Bacillus pumilus: one gene and its partner. The protein of the gene in region 1 binds, or shares a complex with, the protein of each later gene. Links are inferred from orthologs where the notes say so. Each region holds a gene or a part of one and is shown in the gene's direction. Other genes may lie near its edges.

Evidence for each region.
Region 2: the proteins of ricA (region 1) and ricF are in contact, whole or in part, in a crystal structure (PDB 6PRK), measured with the Bacillus subtilis proteins. The link is inferred for Bacillus pumilus from one-to-one orthologs.

What each region holds. Positions count from the first base shown.
Region 1 is NZ_LT906438.1:1,685,378-1,690,782, forward strand. The notes cover bases 1,432-4,325. They hold ricA (regulatory iron-sulfur-containing complex subunit RicA), read left to right. Parts: upstream 1,432-2,608; coding sequence 2,609-3,043; downstream 3,044-4,325. Other genes in these bases: miaB (tRNA (N6-isopentenyl adenosine(37)-C2)-methylthiotransferase MiaB), read left to right, coding at 1,432-2,607; cotE (outer spore coat protein CotE), read left to right, coding at 3,309-3,854. In the rest of the region: CKW02_RS08455 (MrcB family domain-containing protein), read left to right, coding at 1-990; more of miaB, read left to right, coding at 1,081-1,431. UniProt on the Bacillus subtilis protein: May work together with YlbF to regulate community development.
Region 2 is NZ_LT906438.1:1,450,138-1,452,920, forward strand. It holds ricF (regulatory iron-sulfur-containing complex subunit RicF), read left to right. Parts: upstream 1-1,058; coding sequence 1,059-1,508; downstream 1,509-2,783. Other genes in the region: CKW02_RS07300 (YlbD family protein), read left to right, coding at 1-253; CKW02_RS07305 (YlbE-like family protein), read left to right, coding at 273-521; CKW02_RS07310 (hypothetical protein), read left to right, coding at 594-1,001; CKW02_RS07320 (YlbG family protein), read left to right, coding at 1,575-1,847; rsmD (16S rRNA (guanine(966)-N(2))-methyltransferase RsmD), read left to right, coding at 2,158-2,715. UniProt on the Bacillus subtilis protein: Regulates sporulation prior to stage II. Positively controls the competence regulator ComK at a post-transcriptional level. May modulate the translation, stability or activity of ComS. May work together with YmcA to regulate community development.

The sequences.
Region 1 (5,405 bases):
CGTTATGAATTAGAAAAACGTCATATGAGGAATTTGGATAGGATCGATATTAAAGCATCTACAGGAAATGGAAAAGTTGCAGAATCTATTTGGATAGCATTTCTAGATCAGCTATTAACAAAGAATCAAAAAACTAATAAAACAACAACACAAAAAGGATTATATATAGTTATTTTATTCGCTAATAACGGCAAAGACTTTTATTTATCGATTGGATTAGGTACTGAAAATTTATCTCTCAAAAAGATTAAATATGAAGCCGAAGTTTGGCGAGAACGACTAATACCACAATTGGAGAGTAGTCCTAATTTAAAAGGATTTGAAATAGGTGATTTTTACCTAGGAGAATCTGATAGGCCAATAAAGTACGCAGCAGGTTCATTGGTTTTTAAAAGGTATAATATCAATACATTTAATCAACAAAGATTTTTAAAGGATATATATAACTTGAATGAATTCTTTTACGATTTTATTTTCGAAATTTATTCGAGTCCTGATCTTTTTATAGACACAAAAATTAAAAAGAGTATAAAACGAAAAAGAATCATTCATAGAGATGTTTATAAACAATTAAGAGAAGAAAGAGCAAAGCAAAACGAAGAGACAGGTAGAATAGCAGAGAAATTTGTTTATCGTAAGGAAGTAGAGCAATTAAAAGCAGTGGGTCGGGAACAATTAGCGGAAGCTGTCGATTGGGTGGCTGAGACGGAAGATGGTCATGGATTTGATATCAAATCTTATTACCCCGATGGAAAAGAGAAGCTCATAGAAGTAAAAGGATCTAAACTGACTCACCAAGACTTTCCATTCTTCTTATCTGAACAAGAAAGAATGGTAGCAGAAGAGGAAAAAGAATCATATGTGATTACTTTAGTTGAGAGTGTCGGGACACAGCATATGAAGATTGTCAAAGAAATACAAAACCCTTTAGGTAAAGACGATCTACATCTGAAACCTACTCAATATTCATGCAAAATTCGTGTGGATTGAAAAGTGGTGGCACGTATGAATTTATTTTCAATTCATCACAAAATAGTCTATACTGTAGGGTGGAGCTTGGTTTGAAAGGAGTACAAATTCATGAATGAAGAGCAGAGAAAAGCGAGCGGACAAGTAAGTTCATCGGACAAAAAATCCGAGAAGGACTATAGCCAGTATTTTGAAGCTGTGTACATCCCGCCTTCCTTAAAAGATGCAAAAAAACGGGGTAAAGAAGAAGTCGAATACAATCAATTTCAAATTGACGAGCGTTTTCAAGGGTTAGGAAACGGGCGCAAGTTTTATATTCGCACATATGGCTGTCAAATGAATGAGCATGACACAGAAGTGATGGCTGGTATTTTTATGGCGCTTGGTTATGAACCGACAAACTCAACGGAAGATGCAAATGTCATCTTATTAAACACTTGTGCAATTCGTGAGAATGCGGAAAACAAAGTGTTCGGAGAGCTTGGTCATTTAAAAGCATTAAAGCGTGAAAAGCCAGATTTAATTTTAGGTGTCTGCGGATGTATGTCTCAAGAGGAATCTGTCGTCAAGCGTATTTTGAAGAAACATCCATTTGTTGATTTGATTTTCGGTACACACAACATTCACCGCCTGCCAGAGCTGTTATCTGAATGCTATCTTTCAAAAGAAATGGTCATTGAGGTTTGGTCAAAAGAAGGCGATGTCATTGAAAACCTTCCGAGAGCCCGCCAAGGAAAAATTAAGGGCTGGGTGAATATTATGTACGGTTGTGATAAATTCTGTACATACTGTATCGTCCCTTACACGCGCGGTAAGGAAAGAAGTCGCCGCCCTGACGAAATTATTCAAGAGGTCAGACGTTTAGCGGCAGAAGGATATAAGGAAATTACCCTTCTTGGTCAAAACGTAAATGCGTATGGAAAAGATTTTGAAGACATGGAATATGGTCTTGGACACTTGATGGATGAGCTACGTAAAATCGATATTCCGCGTATCCGTTTTACAACAAGCCACCCGCGTGACTTTGACGATCACTTAATTGAAGTGCTTGCTAAGGGTGGGAACCTTCTCGATCATATTCATTTGCCAGTTCAATCAGGCAGTTCTTCTGTCTTGAAGCTTATGGCGAGAAAATATGACCGTGAGCGTTACCTTGATCTTGTGCGCAAAATCAAAGAAGCGATGCCAAATGCTTCATTAACAACGGATATTATTGTTGGGTTCCCAAATGAGACAGATGAGCAGTTTGAAGAAACACTTTCCCTCTATCGCGAGGTTGAGTTTGACGCTGCTTATACGTTCATTTACTCTCCAAGAGAAGGAACACCAGCAGCGAAAATGCAAGACAACGTGCCAATGCATGTGAAAAAAGAACGTCTGCAGCGCCTGAATGCCCTCGTGAATGAAATTTCTGCGAAAAAAATGAAGGAATATGAAGGGCAGACTGTCGAAGTATTAGTAGAGGGTGAAAGTAAAAACAACCCTGAAATCCTAGCCGGATATACAAGTAAAAGCAAGCTTGTGAATTTTAAAGCACCAAAAGAAGCTATTGGCAACATCGTCAAAGTGAAAATCACACAAGCCAAAACTTGGTCTCTTGACGGAGAAATGGTTGGAGAAGCTATCGAGGTGAATTAAAATGACGCTTTATTCAAAAAAAGAGATTGTCGAGCGCGCAAGAGAGCTCGCTAAAATGATTTCTGAAACAGAAGAAGTTGATTTCTTCAAAAAAGCAGAAGCGCAAATCAATGAAAATACAAAAATTTCAACGATTATTAATCAAATTAAGGCGCTTCAAAAACAAGCTGTGAATTTAAAGCATTACGGCAAACATGAAGCCTTAAAGCAAGTCGAAGAAAAAATCGATGCCCTGCAAGAAGAACTGGATGAAATTCCAGTGATTCAAGAATTCAAAGAATCACAAGTGGAAGTCAATTCCCTGCTTCAGCTCGTAGCGCATACGATTTCTAATCAAGTAACAGATGAAATCATTCTTTCAACCGGCGGTGACCTCTTATTAGGAGAAACCGGTTCAAAAGTGAAAAACTCATCACCAAGTTGCTCCATTAAATGAGAAAACCCCGCAAATGCGGGGTTTTTTGTTTTGTTATCATCATTTTTTGAAAGAACAAAAATCACACTTCCCATTCTACTTCTTGTTTCGTCACCCCAAAATCTCTCACTCTCCAACTTTTCCAATTTTCAAGGCAAGTTTATGGGCGACCATGCATACACTGAAACAGAAATGAATTTAATTGAACATGAAGTTCAAAATCGTGACACACTAGACGAATGCCCAGCATAAGATAAAACGATCAAGAACAAGGAGGCATGCCGGAATGTCTGAATACAGAGAAATTATTACAAAAGCGGTGGTTGCAAAAGGGAGGAAATTCACCCAAAGCACTCACACCATTTCTCCATCGCAAAAACCAACCAGCATCCTAGGTGGTTGGATCATTAATCATAAGTATGATGCTGAAAAGGTCGGTAAAACTGTTGAGATTGAAGGAACCTTTGATATTAACGTATGGTATTCTTACGCTGATAACACAAAAACAGAAGTCGTCACAGAACGGGTGAAATATGTAGACATCATCAAACTAAGATATAAAGATAAAAATTTCCTTGATGATGAGCACGAAGTGATTGCAAAAGTGCTGCAGCAGCCGAATTGTCTAGAAGTGACCATTTCTCCAAACGGCAATAAAATTATCGTTCAGGCAGAGCGTGAATTCATTGCTGAAGTGGTAGGAGAAACAAAAATTGTTGTAGAGGTCAATTCAAGCTGGAAAGAAAAAGATGATCATGAGTGGGAAGAAGAGGTGGATGAGGAGTTAGAGGATATTCATCCAGAATTCCTAGCGGGTGATCCAGAAGAGTAATTGATGACTAGGGCGCATATCCCCCTAGTTTTTTTGTGTCCTATCTAGGAGAAAAAAGGTGATTTTTTATGCTATAATGAAAGATGGTATGAATTCGAATGTAATATAGTGAGGGATTAGAAATATGGCAAGTTATACGCCCATGATACAGCAATATTTAAAAATCAAGGCAGAGTATCAAGATGCCTTTTTATTTTTTCGCTTAGGCGATTTTTATGAAATGTTTTTTGATGACGCAAAAGAAGCGTCACAAGAATTAGAAATCACGCTAACAAGCAGAGATGGCGGGACCATACCAATGTGCGGTGTTCCTTATCATTCTGCTTCTGCATACATAGAACAATTGATTTCAAAAGGCTACAAGGTCGCGATTTGTGAGCAGGTGGAAGATCCTAAAACGGCAAAAGGTGTAGTCAAAAGAGAAGTCGTTCAACTCATTACACCAGGTACGGTGATGGATGGTAAAGCTTAAGTGAAAATGAAAACAACTTCATTGCCTCTGTGACAAAGTTTGAAAATGGATATGGACTTGCACTTTCCGATTTATCTACTGGTGAAAACATGGCGGCTTTCATTGATCGATTAGATGAAGTCGTGTCTGAAATTTATTCTGTCGGTGCAAAAGAAATTGTGGTGTCAAAGCAGCTGGATGAGGAAACAGTCAAGACCTTAAAGGATCGGTGCCAAGCGACCATTTCATACGAAGATAGTGATGAATTAATCGATGAAGCTGAGCGGCTCGTGTCCCGCCTGAGTGAGCAACTAAGATCGGCCTTTTTGACATTATATGCTTATTTAAGAAGAACGCAAAAAAGAAGCCTCGATCACCTTCAGCAAGTTCAAGTGTTTGAGCTCGAACAAACAATGAAAATTGATCTTTACTCAAAACGAAATCTTGAATTAACAGAGACGATCCGCTCAAAAAGCAAGAAGGGTTCTTTGTTATGGCTGTTAGATGAAACAAAAACAGCGATGGGTGGAAGGCTGCTCAAGCAATGGATCGACCGGCCGTTAATTCGTCTTTCGCACATTAAAGAACGCCAGGAAATGGTGCAAATTCTCATGGACCATCTCTTTGAACGAGAGGACCTGCGTGAACGGTTAAAGCAAGTATATGATCTCGAACGTTTAGCGGGCCGCGTCGCATTTGGCAACGTAAATGCCCGTGATCTCATTCAGTTAAAGGAATCCTTAAAACAAGTACCAGCCATTAAAGAGCTTGTGCACTCACTGCCAGAGGAAATGGCGAAATCAAGAGCGAATGATATTGATCCTTGTGATGATTTACTGGATTTATTAGAAGATGCGCTATATGAAAATCCGCCAATGACGCTAAAAGAAGGCAATTTGATTAAAGACGGCTACAATGCAAAATTAGATGAATACCGTGATGCCAGCCGAAATGGGAAGGACTGGATTGCACGGCTAGAACAGCAAGAAAGAGAATATACAGGTATTCGCTCTTTAAAAGTCGGGTTTAATAAAGTATTTGGTTATTATATTGAAGTGACACGAGCGAATACGCATTTGCTGGAGGAAGGGCGTTATGAA
Region 2 (2,783 bases), 240 kb from region 1 along the record:
CCGGCAAACGCAATCTGGAGACGTGAAAGAAGAAAAAGACTCTAAGCCAAGTGAAGCGGGAAAAGCCGATTTTATGTCTAAAATGGTTTCTGCTGTGAAAAAAATGGACGCTGATCAAATGAATGAACAAATCAACAAAATGAGCCAGTCTATTTCCTCTTTACAAAGCTTACTCGGACAATTTTCATCAAATGGCTCAAAGAAAGGTTCATCTGGAGGCAGTCAGCACCCATTCTCCTTCAGGAAAGATTAAGTGAAAGGGGATGCTTTTGGTGCGGAAAGAAGTACTGGAGTTTGTCATGGCCGAAGAGGATCGAATCAAATTCATCAGACAGCGTCCTCTCTGGTACAGACAGCTGACTCGACATCCTGATAAGCTATCGTCCTTTGAATTAGATAAAATGAATTTTTACGAAAAAACCATTCCTCATCGTGTGAGTCAGTTGAGTAACAGTGTCCAAATGGCTGAAATGATGATTCAAATGTTCCAAGCAATGCGCAATCAAAATGGAGCCGGATGAGGCTTTTTTGAGTTGATTAAGATGTCTATTTCCTGAGCATCCTATAAAAGTAGATGAAAGGAGAATCAGATGATGAAATGGATGCTGTCAATATGCGCATTGCTTTTTCTTGTCACCGGGTGTCAAAGTCAACATGAAGAGAAGCAAGTCATAAAGCAAGATCCAGCTGTACATGTGATGCAGCAAGCCCAAAGCGAAATGAAGCAGCAAGGTTTTTTAAAATACAAAGTGCAGGGGTCTTCTGTTTATATAGAAAGTACACTGCAAGATTTTCATCTTGAGCCTACGCGACTAAAAAAGGATGAGAAGGCGGGATATTTTACAGTGTATGTAGACGGAAAACGTGCAGGCAATGAATATACTGCTGCATTTGTGGTCAAGCATCTCTCAAAAGGAAAGCATAAAATGACCGTTGTGCTCAATTCTCTTCATCCAGAATATAGGCAGAAAAGAGAGACATGGGATGTATTTGTGACGTAAAAGCATTTTCTGATCCATAGGTTTCGTGGTAAACTATGAATTGGAGGTGCATCATTTATGTATGCGACAATCGAATCTGTGGAGCTCCAAGAGGAAGCGAATCAATTGGCTGCCATGATTCTTCAGTCGGAGGAGGCTGAACATTACCGCAACTGCTTTAAGCGTCTCCAGCAAGACGAAGAAGCCCAACAAATTATTGCCCATTTTACAAAAGTAAAAGAGCAATATGAGGATGTGCAGCGGTTCGGCAAATACCATCCGGACTATAGAACGATCTCAAAGGAAATGCGTGAGGTCAAAAGAAAGATAGATCTTCACGATACAGTGGTTGATTTCAAAAAAGCAGAAACAGCGATTCAATCCATCTTAGATGAGATTAGTATTGAAATCGGTCAAGCTGTATCAGCATATATCAAAGTTCCAACAGGGAACCCATATTTTGATGGTCTATCATCATGCGGCGGTGGCTGTGGATCTGGTGGCAGCTGTGGCTGTAAAGTATCTTGACGAGACTTGAATGTCTCGTCTTTTACATAATGACTGAAAAGAATTGAAAAAGCGGCAGGTGAAAAGATGGAAACCAAACGTCAAGGGATGGTCGTTTGGCTGCATTCGTTAAAGCAGTCAAAGGCGCTAAGAAAATTTGGAAATGTTCACTATATTTCAAGGAAAATGAAATATGCAGTGATCTATTGTGATATGAATGATCTCGAGCGCCATATGGCTAAGCTCAGCTCATTGCCATTTGTGAAGCGTGTTGAGCCTTCATATAAACCTTTTATTAAATTAGAGTACGAATCCAAATTGGACAAAGCAAAAGAGTATGATTATAAAGTGGGCTTTTAAAGACACAAAAAAACCCCCGCGGCATCACCCGCGGGGTCCTTCTATTCTTAATGATTCATTAAGGAGAAGGCAAAGGGAGAGGAGAAACCGGAGGAAGAACTTATGGGGAAACGTAAGTCTTCTCCGCGGTTGGCAACAGCACCACATCAGATGCTGTTATAAGTAGTATGACCCCGCTTTCCTTGATCTATACATAGAAAATGAATGAAAGTCCGCGCATTGTCCCCTGCGGAGTGTTGTGGTAAGATAATGTTGGATTTTTTGTCATACACAATAACCAATAGAAGCAAGCAGAAAAAGTGGTGGGAAAATGAGAGTCATCTCTGGAACGAGAAAAGGCCGCACACTTAAAGCGGTACCAGGTCAATCAACAAGACCGACGACAGATAAAGTAAAAGAATCGATATTTAATATGATTGGCCCGTATTTTGATGGCGGATGGGCCCTTGATTTATTTGCGGGAAGCGGTGGTTTAGGGATTGAAGCGCTTTCTAGAGGATTCGATCATTGCATATTCGTTGATCGAGATATGAAGGCGATTCAAACGATAAAAGGAAATCTCAATCAATTGGAGCTGATTGATCAAAGTGAAGTGTTTCGAAACGAGGCAAAGCGTGCACTCGCAGCCGTTGTGAAACGAGAGGAATCCTTTCAAGCGATCTTTCTTGATCCGCCTTACAAAGATCAACAGCTGAAAGCACTTCTTGACATGATTGACGAGCATGCCTTATTAACAGATGACGGCGTAATCGTGTGTGAGCATGATAAGGACGTTATACTGCCAGAGGAAGCTGGACAGCTTTACATATCAAGACAGGAACTGTACGGGTTGACTGGTATTACGATCTATAGAAAGCGGGGAAATTAAAGCATGGGGAACATAGCCGTTTGTCCGGGTAGCTTCGATCCAGTCACATTGGGCCATTTGGATATCAT